2 linked regions of the Luteolibacter yonseiensis genome follow. The protein of the gene in region 1 binds, or shares a complex with, the protein of each later gene. Links are inferred from orthologs where the notes say so. Each region holds a gene or a part of one and is shown in the gene's direction. Other genes may lie near its edges. The genes, in order: groL and metK.

Evidence for each region.
Region 2: the proteins of groL (region 1) and metK are in contact, whole or in part, in a cryo-EM structure (PDB 8P4O), measured with the Escherichia coli proteins. The link is inferred for Luteolibacter yonseiensis from one-to-one orthologs.

The regions. Positions count from the first base shown.
Region 1 is NZ_JAENIK010000011.1:252,747-260,636, forward strand. The notes cover bases 1-2,923. They hold groL (chaperonin GroEL), read left to right. Parts: upstream 1-604; coding sequence 605-2,242; downstream 2,243-2,923. Other genes in these bases: dnaK (molecular chaperone DnaK), read left to right, coding at 1-123; JIN84_RS10770 (co-chaperone GroES), read left to right, coding at 272-562; JIN84_RS10780 (beta strand repeat-containing protein), read right to left, coding at 2,563-2,923. Outside these bases: more of JIN84_RS10780, read right to left, coding at 2,924-4,638; JIN84_RS10785 (permease), read left to right, coding at 4,907-5,914; JIN84_RS10790 (TIGR03943 family putative permease subunit), read left to right, coding at 5,911-6,732; JIN84_RS10795 (hypothetical protein), read left to right, coding at 6,729-7,166; recombination mediator RecR, read left to right, coding at 7,163-7,771; JIN84_RS10805 (hypothetical protein), read left to right, coding at 7,837-7,890.
Region 2 is NZ_JAENIK010000012.1:83,858-91,785, forward strand. The notes cover bases 3,211-6,171. They hold metK (methionine adenosyltransferase), read left to right. Parts: upstream 3,211-4,064; coding sequence 4,065-5,279; downstream 5,280-6,171. Other genes in these bases: JIN84_RS16195 (ArsR/SmtB family transcription factor), read right to left, coding at 3,211-4,007; ahcY (adenosylhomocysteinase), read left to right, coding at 5,351-6,171. Also shown: JIN84_RS16175 (aminotransferase class I/II-fold pyridoxal phosphate-dependent enzyme), read right to left, coding at 1-597; JIN84_RS16180 (D-alanyl-D-alanine carboxypeptidase family protein), read right to left, coding at 694-1,605; JIN84_RS16185 (hypothetical protein), read right to left, coding at 1,665-2,027; JIN84_RS16190 (phosphodiester glycosidase family protein), read right to left, coding at 2,106-2,957; more of JIN84_RS16195, read right to left, coding at 3,087-3,210; more of ahcY, read left to right, coding at 6,172-6,763; leuB (3-isopropylmalate dehydrogenase), read right to left, coding at 7,238-7,928. UniProt on the Escherichia coli protein: Catalyzes the formation of S-adenosylmethionine (AdoMet) from methionine and ATP.

The DNA.
Region 1 (7,890 bases):
GAAGCCGCCCAACAAGCCGGTGCCGGAGCACAGCAACCCGACGTGGAACCCGCCGCCGAATCCGGCTCGGGCGAGCCGAAGCAAGCGAAGGGTAAGGTTGTCGACGCGGAAGTCGTAGACTGATTTGAAAAGTGGCGGCGGCCGGATAACCGCCGCCACATTCGCGTCCACCCATCGGCATTCCTATCCGGATCATTATCACCCCTTTCCATATCCGCTTAGGCGGTATGGCTTTCTCACAGAAACTAAAACCAAACACATAACAACTATTATGGCCAACATCAAACCACTCGGACAACGTGTCCTCGTAAAGCGCATCGAAGCAGACGCCATCAGCGCGGGCGGCATCGTGCTCCCGGACTCCGCCAAGGAAAAGCCGCAGGAAGCTGAGGTTCTCAGCCTCGGTACCGGCGGCAAGGACGACAAGGGCAACGCCATCGAGTTCACCGTGAAAGTCGGCGACAAGGTTCTCATCTCCAAATACGGCGGCACCGAAGTGAAGGTGGACGGACAAGAAGTCCTCATCCTCAACGAAGCGGATATCCTCGGAATCGTCGGCTGATCTTTTTTCATATAACTCCCAACTTTAAACCATCACTCTACAATGGCCAAACAACTCCAATTCGACGAAGCAGCACGCCAGTCCCTCCTGCGCGGTGTTGAAAAACTCGCCCGCGCCGTCAAGGCGACCCTCGGACCTGCCGGACGCAATGTCATCCTCGACAAGAAATTCGGTTCCCCAACCATCACCAAGGACGGTGTCTCGGTTGCCAAGGAAATCGAGCTCGAGTGTCCATATGAAAACATGGGCGCCCAGCTGATCCGCGAGGTTTCCTCCAAGACCTCCGACATCGCCGGTGACGGCACCACCACCGCGACCGTGCTTGCCGAAGCCATCTACAAGGAAGGCCTCCGCAACGTCACCGCCGGTGCCAACCCGATCTCGCTGCAACGCGGCATCATGAAGGCCACCGAGGCGATCGTCGCCCAGCTCAAGGAACTTTCCAAGACCGTCTCCGACGCGAAGGAAATCGCCCAGGTCGCCTCCATCTCCGCCAACTCGGACAAGGAAATCGGCAACATCATCGCCGAAGCCATGGACAAGGTCGGCAAGGACGGAACCATCACCGTTGAAGAAGCCAAGGGCATCGAAACCACCCTCGACGTCGTCGAAGGCATGCAGTTCGACAAGGGCTATCTCAGCCCATACTTCGTCACCAACCCCGAGTCCATGGAAGCGCACCTCGAGAGCGCCTACATCCTCATCAACGAGAAGAAGATCTCCTCCCTCAAGGACATGCTTCCCCTCCTTGAGAAGGTTGCCAAGACCGGCCGTCCTCTCCTCATCATCGCTGAAGATGTCGAAGGCGAAGCTCTTGCGACCCTCGTGGTGAACAAGCTCCGCGGCATCCTCAACATCGCCGCCGTCAAGGCTCCCGGCTTCGGCGACCGCCGCAAGGCCATGCTCGAAGACCTCGCCATCCTCACCGGTGGCCGCGTGATCACGGAAGACCTCGGCATCAAGCTGGAGTCCGTCGAGCTCAGCGACCTCGGCGAAGCCAAGCGCATCACCATCAGCAAGGAAAACACCGTCATCGTTGAAGGCGGCGGCACTTCCGAAGGCATCACCGGCCGCGTGAACCAGATCCGCCGCCAGATCGAGGACACCACCAGCGACTACGACCGTGAGAAGCTCCAGGAGCGCCTTGCCAAGCTCGCAGGCGGCGTCGCCGTCATCAACGTCGGTGCTGCAACCGAAACCGAGATGAAGGAGAAGAAGGCCCGCGTCGAGGACGCCCTCCACGCGACCCGTGCGGCCGTCGAAGAAGGCATCGTCGCCGGAGGCGGTACCGCCCTCATCCGCGCCCACGCCGCTGTCGGCGACCTGGGCCTGGAAGGTGACGAGAAGACCGGTGCCGGCATCATCGCCCGCGCCGTGGAAGCTCCTCTCCGCCAGCTCGTCGCCAACGCGGGCCGCGAGGCCGCGATGATCGTCGACCAGGTCAAGAAGGGCAAAGGCGGCGAAGGCTACAATGTCGCCACCGACAAGTTCGAAGACCTCATCGCTTCCGGTGTTGTCGATCCTACCAAGGTCACCCGCACCGCGCTCCAGAACGCGGCGTCCATCTCCGGACTCCTCCTCACCACCGAGGCCCTCATCACCGACCTTCCTGCGAAGGAAGCGCCAGGCGGCGGCGGTGGTCACGACCACGGCATGGGCGGAATGGGCGGCATGATGTAAATCGTGGCGGCGGTTTCCAACCGCCGTGCCTATCAATCAAAAGAGCCAGCCAGGGAAACCTGGCTGGCTTTCTTGCTTCAAGATATGCGGGCAGGAGACTGGAGTTTCGGATCTGCTGGTCCGAGGTGAAGCCGATCTGCCAGTCAGGCATCTGAATTCTGTCCAACTCTGGGTCTTGAACCGGCACATTCAACAGATCATCCGGCGGAACGAAAGGAAGAGATGTGAATCTGCAACCGAAGTTGGCGCGGAAGCAGTGCCGCCATGACGGCAACCGCTTTTGGTGGCGCATCGCTATCCAGATGAAATTTCGCCTCCGATCACATCCTCCTCCGACGCAGCAGACCGATGACACCCAGACCTGCCAGCAATGACGTTGAAACCTCAGGCACCACCGTGATGACGCCGGTGGTTTCGAAGTTGGAGAAATCCCAGCTGTAGCCACCAGCCAGCGGCGCGGCGGAGGTGTCGAACGTGTAGCCGCTGTCGGTGAAGCCGGCGAAGTCGGCGATGTCGAACTGGTCGTTCAAGCCGGGCGTGTATCCCCCGAAGTAGGACAAGGCGATGGCACCGGCGGCGTTGATGTTTCCTGATGCGATGAGTTTGTCGAATTGTCCGGCGGTGGTCCCGCCGAGCTGGACCTGCCAGCTCGATGTGCCACCGAGCGTGATGGTTCCTGCGGCGGTGAGGGTTCCGGCATCGGTGGTGCCAGGGGCAATGGAGCCGGCCACCGTGAAATCTCCGGTCACGGTGCCGGTTCCCTTGAGTGTCTGGGAGGAGCCGAGGGTCCAACCTCCGGAAGCGGCGGAAACATTCAGGAAGGCACCGGAGGCCACCTCGATGGTGGTGCTCGCGGCGATGCCTCCCGAGCCGGAAAGGGCGAGTGTGCCGGTTCTGACGACGGTGGCACCGGTGTAGGTATTGGCGGCGGTGAGGGTGAGGGTGTTGGTACCCAGTTTGGTGAATCCATAGGAGCCGCCGCTCTGGCCGATCACGCCGGAAATGGCACCTCCGGCTCCGGCGTCCTGAGTGCCGATCCCGGCATTTCCAGTGAGAGTGACCGTGCCCGCCTGAACAGCTCCGAGTTCGAGCCTCAGGGCTCCGAGCTGTTGTCCGGCGGTTTCGTAATAACCCAAGCCGCCGATGCTGACGTTGTAGTTATAGGTGCCGGCCGCGTTATACATGAGCTGACCGTTGCCTGCCATCGTCACGGTGTTCGTGGCGCTGGCGTTTCCCAAGGGGGAGGAGGCGTTCTGTAAACGCAGGCGGCTGTCGGTCACGGTGATGGCTCCCGAGTAACCACTGTTCGACGTGCCGGTGATGATGTGTTCGTTTCCTCCTCTGGACGCATCCGAATTGTTCGAACGGAATGCGAGGGCGCCGCTGCCTGAGATGGTGTTGGTGTGGGTTTGGGCGATGCTGTTCCAAATCAGGACGGAACCAGTGGTGTTGATCTGCAACGGACCGGATCCGATGGCCTTGCGGCTTGCGGTGCTGTTTCCGAATTGAAGCAAACCATCGCTGACGGTGGTGGTGCCGGTATAACCATTCGCGGCAATCGTCGTTGTGTTCAGAATCGTCAGCGTGCCGGTGCCTGTCTTGGTGAGATTCAGCACCCCGGGCGCGGCACCGCCCCCGTTGCGGATAATGCCATCGAAGGTCGAGGCCGCGTTGTTGTTGACGATCAGGGTTCCCGTGCCGCCGCCCGCACCGTAGCCGGCGGTGCCGGATTCATCATTTTGAATGATGGAAAGCGTGTTGGATGCGGTGCTGTTGATGGAGGACACGGTCTGTGTCGTGCCACGCAGTTGGAGTTTCGCGTCGCGTGCGGCATTGGAGAATGTGAGGTTGGTCCCGCTGGCGAATTGGTTCGACGCCGTGGTGGTAAGGACAACGGCGGCGGTGTTGTTTCCAAGGGTGATGTTCCCGGACAGCGAGTTTCCGGAAGCGTTGGACGCCAACAGCGATCCTTCGGACAGCAGTGTCGTACCGGTGTAGGTGTTGGTTCCCGCGAGACGCAGGATGCCGGCTCCCTTCTTGGTGAGGCCGGCGGCTCCCTGGATCACGGAGGAGATGGTGGTGTCTGTGGAGGCTGCGGTGGAAATTTCCGGTCCGGTGAGGGTCAGCGGCCCGCCCGTCAGACTGTAGCCGGTGTTGTTGAAAGTGATTTTTTCCGCCGTGACGCCACTGGCGACGGAGATCGCGCCGATGCCCGTGGCTCCGAAAATGGCGGAGTCGCCGTTCGTCCATGTGGCCGGGCCCGCCCAGTTGGCGTTCGCGTTGTCCCATGCCAGGTTCGCCACGGCATTGTTCCACGTGTTGTCCGCGGCGTGCGCGCTGGCGATGAGGAAGAGCGAGAGCGGTGCGGATACGATCCAGCTGGATTTGGGTTTCATGACGAGGTTTGGGAGAGGGGATGCGGCATTGCAATGAATCCTGCGTGCCATGATCGACCTTGGAAGCACCCGGCGGACCGGGGCAAAGAGATTCCATTCTCGAATCCTGCCAAAGTGAGAAGCTCCCTGGCCAGGGACTCATCCTCCGACCGATGCCGATGGCCGCATGGAGATGGGAATGTGATACGGCTGACCGGGATCACACGCATCGTCTCACTTTTTCCCCTCCCGGTTGACACAACCGGCCAGGCAGCGTTTGCTGTGCGCGATGTCGCCCGATTCCCAGCAGGACTTCGCCCTCGCTTTCCTGAGCATCCTTTTCGAAGGGGCGCCATTCATTCTGCTCGGCACGCTCATCAGCGGATTCATCGACATCTACCTGCCCGCCGGTGCGATGGACCGGTTCCTGCCGAGAAACAAATTCCTGGCCGTTCTAACCGCCGGGCTTCTGGGGGCGGTTTTCCCGGTGTGTGAATGCGCGGTGGTGCCGGTCATCCGGCGTCTCGTGAAAAAAGGCCTGCCGGTTTCCTGCGCGCTGACCTACATGCTCGCCGCGCCCATCGTGAATCCCATCACCGCGCTGAGCACCTGGAAGGCGTTCCAGGGCCAGGGAGCGGCGATGATGGTGAGCTCACGGCTTCTGCTCGGGTTTCTCATCGCCGTCGGAGTCGGACTCATCGTCTCCAAAATGCCACTGGCATCGGTGCTCAAGGCGAAGCTGGTGGACAGCCTGAAAAAGGACGAATCCGGACAGGGGCATCACGGACATGATCATCATGATCACGGGCACGACCATTCCTGCTGCGGCCATGACCACAGCGGAGACTCCCACCATCATCACCATGAACCCGGCGGGGACACCCGCCTTGTTTCCGCGTTCCGTTCCTCGTTGAAGGACTTCGTGGATGTCGCGGTTTATTTCTCCATCGGCGTCGCCATCACCGCGTTGTTCAACACCGGCATCGCACCCGGCGCGCAGTGGCTGGACGGACTGGCGAAAAATCCTGTCGGAGCGCCTGCCGCGCTGATGGCGCTGGCCTTCATCCTCAGCTTGTGCAGCACGTCGGACGCCTTCATCGCCGCGACACTGGATAAATTCTCATGGGGGGCGAAGCTCGCGTTCCTCACCTTCGGTCCGATGATGGATGTGAAACTGCTGTTCCTTTATCAGACGGTGTTGAAAAAGCGCTTCATCGTCCTTCTGGCGCTCGGTCTCTTCCTCGCCATCGGCGGCATCTCCATCTTCTGGCAAACCCTCATCTTCGCAGCCAAATGAAACCCCGCACGCGGCGCATCCTCTTCTCGCTCGCCGTGCTCGCCTGGAGCGCGACGCTGCTCTATTTCTACAGCAGCGGGCGGATCAACAAGTACCTCGCACCGGACTTCCGGCTCATCTGTTTCGGCGGCGGGCTCGGCCTCGCGGTGCTGGGGCTTTTCAATCTTCTCACCGCCGGGCAAACGGCGGACTGCGGCCACGACCACGGGGACGAGGAGGATCCGCATGATCACGAAGGCGGCGACATGCATCCGCTGACCGCCGTCGCGCTCATGCTCATCCCGCTGGGGCTCTCCGTTGCCTGGACCAAGGACGAATACTCCGCCGCCGCACTCGCCCGGAAGGGGCTCTATGACGCGCCGTCCGCCGTGACATCGCCATTCCTCTCCTCATCCATGCCCGCCCTCACCCGGGAGGACTTGGAAAAGAGCCATCGCAAGACCGCCGAGGGATTCCTCCAATTCTCCCTGATGGAGCTTTTCTTCTCCAGCGGCGACCGCGAGCTGCAAACCCTCATCGACGGGCTCAAGGTGGAAACCGAAGGCCGCTGGATCGAGGAAAAGAACAACAACCCGGACGGTACCCGCAAGCGGCTCTACCGGCTCTTCATCACGTGCTGCGCCGCGGACAGCCGTGCGATCCCCATCGTCCTGGAATTTGGAAAAGCCCCGCCGCAGTTCGGGGAAAACGACTGGGTGAAGGTCGCCGGAACCATGCGTTTCCCGATGGAGGACGGTGTCATCCAGCCGGTGTTACATGTGGAGAACGTCATCGCTGCCGAGCCCCCTTACGAAGAGAGCTTCATGAGAAACAAATGAAAAACCCCCAATCACCACCCGTCGGACATGTGCTCGTCCCCGCGTGCGCCATCGGTTCGCTTTCGATCCTGCTGGTCGTGGGATTGGGCCTGCTGGGAATCCTCGGCAGACTGGATTCCATCATCAGCCGTATCGTCGTGCAGGACAGGTTTCCTTCATTTCCCAAGTCCCTGCCCGAGTGGTGGGTCTGGTTGGTGACGGTGCTGCTGGCCTTTGCGATTTCCTTTTCCATCCTGAGCGTGCCCGCCACCTGGCGGCGCCTGGTGATATGGATCACGGCGCTGGTCCTCATCGCGGGATGGGCTCCGGCGCTGGTTCTCGCGGCGCATGCCCCCGCCGTCGCCGCGCCATTCATCGCGGTGATTTGGTCGGGCGTGTGCGCGGTCGTTTACGCGGGCAGGCACCGCATGCCGGTGGACGGGATTTTGCCATGAAACGCGCGGATTTTCCAGAGCCGGTCAAGGCGCTCGTCGGCGAACTCAAGCGGTTGCCGGGCATCGGCCCGCGCAGTGCCGAACGCATCGCGGTATGGCTTCTGCAAAGTCCGAAGTCCAACAGCGCGGCCCTCGCCGAGGCCCTCACCGTCGCGAAGGAAAGCGTCCTCCCTTGCCCCTCATGTGGATTCTTCGCAACCGAAGCGGGTTGCGATGTCTGTGATGATCCGGCGCGTGACGACCTCATCCTCTGCGTCGTCGAGCAGGCGACCGACGTGCTTCCGCTCGAACGCTCCGGGGCCTTCCGGGGCCGCTACCACTGCCTCGGAGGGAAGCTTTCCCCGTTGGACAGGGTTTCCCCGGAAGACCTGCGGATCCCTCAGCTTGTCCGGCGCATCGAGGCCGCGACCGAGGAAATCGAAGTCATCCTCGCGCTCGGGGCGGACGTGGAAGGGGAGGCGACGGCGAACTACCTCGCGGAACTGCTGCGTGGCAGGAACTGCCGCCTCACCCGCATCGCACAGGGCCTGCCCGCAGGCGGGGGGCTGGAGCATGCGGACGAGCTCACGCTGATGCGGGCCATGCAGGGCAGGCGGAGCGTGTGAGGAACAATCACCGAAGTGTGACGGGTTGTTAGGAATCCATTGCGCTGCGGCAGATATTCAGATAGTTGAGTGATCCAAGCCCGCCGACTGTCGTGAAAAAATCCGCCTATTATCTCATC
Region 2 (7,928 bases), on another replicon or contig:
ATGGCTTTCGGTCAGCTCGACGATCTCGCGCAGCGGGCAGACATCGCCATCCATGCTGAATACCGACTCCGTGACGACGAGGACCCTGGCGGAGGCGGATTTTTCCCTACAGGACGCCAACAGGCGTTCGAGTTTCGCCAGATCGTTGTGGGGGAAGATCCGCAGAGTCGCGCCTGAGAGCCGTGCGCCATCCACGAGGCAGGCGTGGGACAGCTTGTCGAGGATGACGAAGTCGTTTTTCCCAACGATGGCCGGAATGGCTCCCAGGGCTGTGGCAAAGCCAGAACTGAAGGTGAGCGCCGCTTCGGCTTGTTTGGCCCGGGCAATGGCATTTTCCAACAGGCGGTGAGGGGGCAGGGTGCCGCAGACGAGCCGGGAGGCGGCGGCACCCGCGCCGTAGCGTTCCACTCCTTCGATCAGGGCTGCCTCGATCTCAGGATGGCGGGCGAGTCCGAGGTAGTCGTTTGACGCGAAGTTCCAGAGAGTCCTGCCTTCCCGCGTGATCCGTGTCCCGGTCGGGGAATCCAGCGGGCGTTGTCCGCGCAACAATCCCTCGGCCGCGAGCTGGCGGAGGGTTTCTTCAGGATTGGCGGCCATGTGGCGGCGATTGGTTGAGCCAGAGAGGAGGACGACGGAAGTGGAAGCTCCGGCCGCTTTGCCTCCGCACCCGAGGGTGGCCGGCACCATTGGAGGTCAGCTGCCGGACGCCGGGCGTTCGAGCGCCCAGGCGAGAAGTTTGCTCGAATCTTTCCAGATGTTCGGAGTGTTGGATTTCAGAACGACCGTGATCACCGACCGGCCGTTGAGAGAGCCGCTTGCAACCAAACAGCGGCCTGCCGCATTGGTAGTACCGGTTTTGAGGCCATCACAATACGGAACGGTCTTGAGAAGCTTGTTGGTGTTTTCCAGTTCGCGGGTGCGCCCGTCATTGAAACGGAAGGTCATCGACTTGGTGGCGGTGAAGGAGCGGATGAGCGGGCTGCGGTAGGCGGCGCGCGCGGCGATGGCCATGTCGCGGGCCGTGGAGTATTGGCCGGCTTGCGGAAGCCCGTTCGGGTTGATGAAGTGGGAGTTCCGCATGCCGAGCGAGGCGGCTTTCTGGTTCATCAGGTCGGAAAACCCCTCCTGGCTGCCGCCGACATCACGGGCGAGCGAGCGTGCGACATCGTTGGCGCTCTTCACCATGAGGGCCTTGGTCAGTTCGCGGCGGGTGTAGACGTCGCCCGATTTGAGATTCAGTTTGGTGGGTTCGCAAGCGGTGTCGGAGGGCTGGATGGTGACGGGCTTGTCGATGTCTCCGGCATCCAGCACGCAGAGGGCGGTGATGATCTTCTGGGTGCTTGCGACGGCACGCGGGGAATCGGCGTTCTTCGCGTAGAGCACGCGACCGCTGGCGACGTCGATGACGATGGCGCTCTCCGCGGCGATGGGCGGAGGCGGGGTTTGCGGGATGGCGGCGACGTGGACGGGCGCGCCTGGCTTTTGTTCCGATGGGAGATTCTGGCCGGCGCGGGAGATGGGAGGTGGAGGATTTCCACCGCAGGAAGAGATCAACGCCGCAGTGAATGCGAGGGCGGCGAGATGGACACAGGACAGGCGTGACATGCGGGGATCATTCTCAGGAAGCCGGGATCTTCAAGCCGGGAATACGGGAATCTCCCGCGTCATTCGTCCTTGGGAGGCAGTAAAATCTCCACCTGATCGTCTCCGGGCGCGGGCTCGGGAAGCTGGGGCTCCACGAAATCCACGGGGCCGTCGAAGAGCCAGAAGCTGTTCTTTTTGGTGTTTTGGAAAGCGATCGCACGGTCGTGTCCCGTAGGCAGTTTCTCGAGATCCTGTTCACGGACTTCCACGACCTTGATGCCCGCCGGGCGGATTTTGTCCGAAAGGGAGGCAATTCCGGTGGTGGTCGCCGTGGTGGTTTTTTTCACCAAGGCTACGGAACCTTCACCAACTTTATTGATCGCCCCACACGAGACGAACCCGAGTGTGACGACAAGCGTGGACACGATGGCGGGGAGCGACATGGGTTTCATACAAGTGTGACGGCATGGAATTTATCACCAATAATGATGCTGTCCAATTCTGGTTTCGTGACGGAACCGTCAGCGCGGCACCAGCACGAGAAAATTCCTGACCGGGCGGTTCCATGGCGAGCGGCGGAGAAGGGGGCCGCCGGAGACGGATTCGGAAATCCACAAGTCCGAAGACCTGCCGCCGTCGAGATTCAGCGCGGAGCGGATGGGCCATCCCGCGGGGGAGCCGCCGGCGAGGGCGCTGCCTAGCTGCGCGAGGGTGCAGGTGGAGCCACGGCCGATCCACCAACCGGTTCCGCCATCCCAGAGGATGAGCATCCGGACGCTTGGCTTCGTGGCTTCCAGTCCGCTGACCGGGCGGTGGTTTTCGATGAGAAGCGGTCCGGCTTGGAGGAGCCCGCTCATGGCGGCGGCACCCGGGCGTCCGAGCGTCTCCCGCCGGGTGATGGCATTGCCGCCACCTGGTGCTTCATACCACACCCCGCTGCCGAGCGACGAGGTGTTCCAGCTTCCTGATATTTTCCCATCCGATACGACGAGACCGAGAGGCGCACCCTCGGGGGTGAAGAATCCGGCGTTCACCGCGGCGATTCCTCCGTTGGCTTTCGCGGCCGAGGAAGAATCCGCGAACCGGGAGGTTGGTCCTCCGGGCTGGTCCACCACGCGGAGGCGGTGGCTGCGGGAGTCGAATGACACTCCCTCAAAGGTAATGCCGGAGATTTCGCGTATGGTGACCCGTGGTGGCGTGACGGGTGAGGCAGGACGTGGGGGCGGCAAAACCGACGGGGGTGGGAGAGAGGCTGCCGCTACCTGAGGTTTTGCAACCGCAGCTCCCGGTGCGGAAGGTTTCACGGCGGGAGGCTTCGCTGGGAAACAGGCGGTGAGGGAGAGGAAAGCCGCCGGCCAGATGAAAAATCGCATGAGGATGAATCGCATGCGGGGTGGGGGATTGCAAGCATGCCTGGAATGGATGGCACCCGCAAGCGCACGAAAAAACAAAGTCGGCAAGATGTGCCCGTTGGCATCAACCGGGCGATCTCCGCTTGAAACTTATGCCGGTCGCGCGCCGATGCCGAGCAGTGTCTGGAATTTCGGCGCGGCGGTCTCCCGGTCCGCAACGATGGTTTCGATGCTGGTGAAGCCGGACTTTTCCAGCATGGCGGCCAGCTCGCTTTCGGCAAATCCCAGCCACCGGTCGGCGTAGAGTTCGCGGGCTTCTTCGAACTGGTGTTGGAGGAGATCCAGCACGATGATGCGTCCACCGGGTTTCAGGATGCGGAATGCCGCGTCCAGCGCACGTTCCGGATGCTCCGCGTGGTGAAGTGCCTGGCTGAGGATCGCAAGATCGAGGCTGTTGTCTTCGATCGGCGGCTCCTCGATGTCGCCGATGCGGTATTCCAGATTCGTGAGACCGTTCCGGATGGCGAGGTCTTGTCCGAATTCCACCATCTTTGGCGAGAGATCCACCGCGATGACCTTCTCCGCACGTTGCGCGAGGAGCTGGGCGAGCGTTCCCTCACCCGCGCCGAGATCGGCGACGACCCGGTAGTTCAGCACCTTGATGAGAGCCTCGGCGAGAGCTTTCCAGGAGCGGCCGGGGACATAGTCCTTGCCGAACCGACCCGCCAGTTCGTCGAAATAGGCGCGCGAGGTGTCCCTGCGTTTCCTGAGAAGATGGCGAAGCGCGGCTTCGTCGGCAGCCACTTCCGGAACCTCCGCGGCGGCAAGGCGGGCCACATCCATGAGGTCCGGATCGGCGGTGCAGGTGTAAATGTTGTTTTTGCCACTGCGTTCGTCGCTCACGAGACCCTCCAGCTTCAACTGGGATAGTTGGGTGGAGATGCGGCTCTGACCCATGCCCAGGACCTCTTGAAGTTCAGCGACTGATAGCGATTCGTTTTCCACCAGCTTCAGGATCCGCAGGCGGGTGGGATCGGACAGCAGCTTCAAGGATTTGAGCATTGACGGCATGGCGGGGCGATTGTATCAACGCATCACGATTTGACGATACGAAAAAATTAAAAGCACATGAGCACCTTCATTTTCTCTTCAGAGTCCGTGGGCGAAGGCCATCCGGACAAAGTCGCCGACACCATCTCGGACGCAATCCTTGACGCCTGCCTCACCCTTGATCCGAAGAGCCGCGTGGCTTGCGAAACTTTCGTGAAAAGCAACGTCGTCGTTGTCGGCGGCGAGATCACGATCCCGTCGCTTCAGGACAAGAAGAAGGGCACCACCAAGCCGCTGGATGAGGTCATCAACATCGGCAAGATCATCCGCGACGCGGTTCGTGGCATCGGCTACACCAACAATGACGACGTCTTCCACGCCGACACGCTTTTCATCAACAACTACCTGACCGCGCAAAGCCCGGACATCGCCCAAGGCGTGGACGCCGCCGCTGCGGAAGGCAAGAAGCACAAGGAGCAGGGTGCCGGTGACCAAGGCATCATGTTCGGCTACGCTTGCGATGAAACTCCGGAGCTCATGCCAGCGCCCATCATGTTCGCGCACCGCCTCGGCCGCGAGCTGACCCGCATCCGCAAGGCCGGCAAGCTCGCCAAGTGGCTGCGTCCGGACGCGAAGTCCCAGGTCTCCGTCGAATATGTGGACGGCAAACCGACCCGCATCGTCAACGTCGTCATCTCCACCCAGCACTCCGCCGATGTGGAGCATGCGGAAATCGAAAAATTCTGCATCGAGCAGGTCATCAAGAAGGTCCTGCCGAAGGAAATGCTCACCAAGGACACCGAGTATCTCATCAACCCGACCGGCAAGTTCGTCGTCGGCGGCCCGCAAGGCGACTCCGGCCTGACCGGACGCAAGATCATCGTCGACACCTATGGTGGCACCGGCCGTCACGGTGGTGGTGCTTTCTCCGGGAAGGACCCTTCCAAGGTCGACCGCTCCGCCGCCTACATGGGCCGCTGGGTTGCGAAGAACGTCGTCGCCGCCGGTCTGGCGTCGCGTTGCGAGGTCCAGTTCGCCTACGCCATCGGTCACCCGCTTCCGGTGAGCGTGCACGTGGACACCTTCGGCACCGGAATCAAGTCCGATGCCGAGATCCTCGCGGGCATCCTCAAGGTCTTCTCCTTCAAGCCTGCGGACATCGTCAAGCAGCTCAACCTGCTCCGTCCGATCTATTCCAAGTCCACCAACTACGGCCACTTCGGCAAAGACGACGCGGATCTCACCTGGGAATCCACCGACAAGGCGGCCGCGCTTAAGAAGGCGGTGGGCTGACAACTCTTCAGAAGCGCGGGATCTGAAAACCGGGTCCCGCGCTTCATTCCATCCAACCAACCACTATTACTATGAGCTTCACAGATTATAAGGTTCGCGACATCGGTCTTGCCGATTTCGGACGTAAGGAAATCGAGATCGCCGAGCATGAAATGCCGGGTCTCATGGCAACCCGTGCCAAGTACGGTCCTGAGAAACCTCTCGAGGGCGTCCGCATCATGGGCTCGCTGCACATGACCATCCAGACGGCGGTGCTCATCGAGACGCTCGTCGCTCTCGGTGCGCAGGTGCGCTGGGTTTCCTGCAACATCTTCTCCACCCAGGACCACGCCGCCGCCGCCATCGCTGCTGCGGAAATCCCGGTCTACGCCTGGAAGGGCGAGACCCTTGAGGAATATTGGTGGTGCACTTGGGAAGCGCTCCAGTTCCCCGGCGGCTTCGGTCCCGAACTGATCGTCGATGATGGTGGCGACGCGACCCTCCTCATCCACAAGGGCTACGAACTCGAGAACGGTTCCGACTGGGTCAACACCCCGTCCGGCAGCCATGAGGAACAGGTCATCAAGGACCTCCTTAAGAAAATCCACGCCGAGCAACCCGGCATCTTCGCGACCATCGTGAAGGACTGGAAAGGTGTTTCCGAAGAAACCACCACCGGTGTCCACCGCCTCTATCAAATGGCGAAGGCGGGCACGCTCCTCGTGCCGGCGATCAACGTCAACGACTCGGTCACCAAATCGAAATTCGACAACCTCTACGGCTGCCGCGAATCGCTGGTGGACGGCATCAAGCGCGCCACCGACGTGATGATCTCCGGCAAGGTCGGCGTCGTCTGCGGATACGGCGATGTCGGCAAGGGCTGCGCCCAGGCCCTCCGCGGCCAGGGTGCCCAGGTCGTCGTCACCGAAGTGGACCCGATCTGCGCGCTGCAAGCCGCGATGGAAGGCTTCCGCGTCCTCACTGTTGAAGACACCCTCGGCTGGGGCGACATCTACGTCACCACGACCGGTAACTTCGACATCATCCGTCTCGAGCACATGGAGAAGATGAAGGACCAGGCCATCGTCTGCAACATCGGCCACTTCGACAACGAGATCCAGATCGACAAGCTCAACAACGCTCCCGGCGTCGTTCAGAAAAACATCAAGCCACAGGTGGACAAATACACCTTCCCGACCGGCAACAGCATCTACATGCTCGCGGAAGGCCGTCTGGTGAACCTCGGCTGCGCCACCGGCCACCCGAGCTTCGTGATGTCCAACAGCTTCACCAACCAGACGCTCGCACAGATCGATCTCTGGAAGAACAAGGACGTTTACAAGGCCGGCCAGGTGACCGTGCTTTCGAAGCACCTCGACGAGGAGGTCGCCCGTCTTCACCTCGCGAAGGTGGGAGCCAAGCTCACGACCCTCACGCAGGCCCAGGCGGACTACATCAGCGTCCCGGTTGAAGGTCCCTACAAGGCGGACCACTACCGCTATTGATCAGCTTGGGGTGGGCGCTTGCGCCTGCTCTTGATTTAAAACAGCCAGTCGGGAAACCGGCTGGCTGTTTTTTGTTGGAAAGTGCGGCGGTGCGGAAAGAGGGAGCCTGACGCAATCAAGGAGGAGCGATCGCCGAATCGCCCTCGCCCATGAGAAGCGAATGCCGGGAGGTAAACCACCTCTCATGGGCTTTCATGGGCATGGCGGACGCGTTCCGCCGCTCCATGGCCATGGGGTCGGTCGACCCGCCAGATCTGGAGCAGCCGAGGAGCGGCGATACGTGATCGCCATTGCCCGTGTGTCGCCAATGAATCGCGTTGGAACTTTTGGCATTGTCACCTCAGGCTGTGGCGGATCGGAGTCCGCCACTCCTTGTGGCTCCATACGAAACAACCCGCTGTTCTCACAGCGGGTTGTCTGTTTTTGATGATATCCCGTCAGGCCCGACGCATCCGGCGGGCCTGTGGAAGATTTTCAGAGCCTCGCCAGGATGGCGTCGCCCATGCCGCTGGTGCCGACTTTCGTCTCGCCCGGCTGGCTGGTGGCGATGTCTCCCGTGCGGAAGCCGTCGGCGATGGTCTTCGCGACCGCCGCCTCGATGGCGTCCGCGGCCTCCACTTCCCCGAGGGAGAAGCGCAGCAGCATGGCGAGCGAGAGGATTTGTGCGATCGGGTTTGCGATTCCCTGGCCGGCGATGTCCGGTGCGGAGCCGCCGGATGGTTCGTAGAGGCCGAAGTAGAGGCCGTCCTCGCGCTGCTTGCCGAGCGAGGCGGATGGCAGCATGCCGAGAGAGCCGGAGATCATCGCCATCTCATCCGAGAGGATGTCGCCGAAGAGGTTTTCCGTCACCAGGACATCGAAGGAGCCGGGGCGCTTGATGAGCTGCATCGCGGCATTGTCGACATACATGTGGGAGAGCTCGACTTCAGGGAACTCCTTGGAAATTTCCACGACCGTTTCACGCCAGAGAACGGAGGAGGCGAGCACGTTCGCCTTGTCCACCGAGAGCAGCTGCTTCTTCCTGCCCATCGCGGCGGTGAACGCCACGCGGGCGATGCGCTGGATCTCGCTCTTCATGTAAACCATCGTGTCGAAGGCGACAGGCTCGCCATTGCGCTCTTCGCGGCCTTTTGGCGTGCCGAAATAGACACCGCCGGTGAGTTCG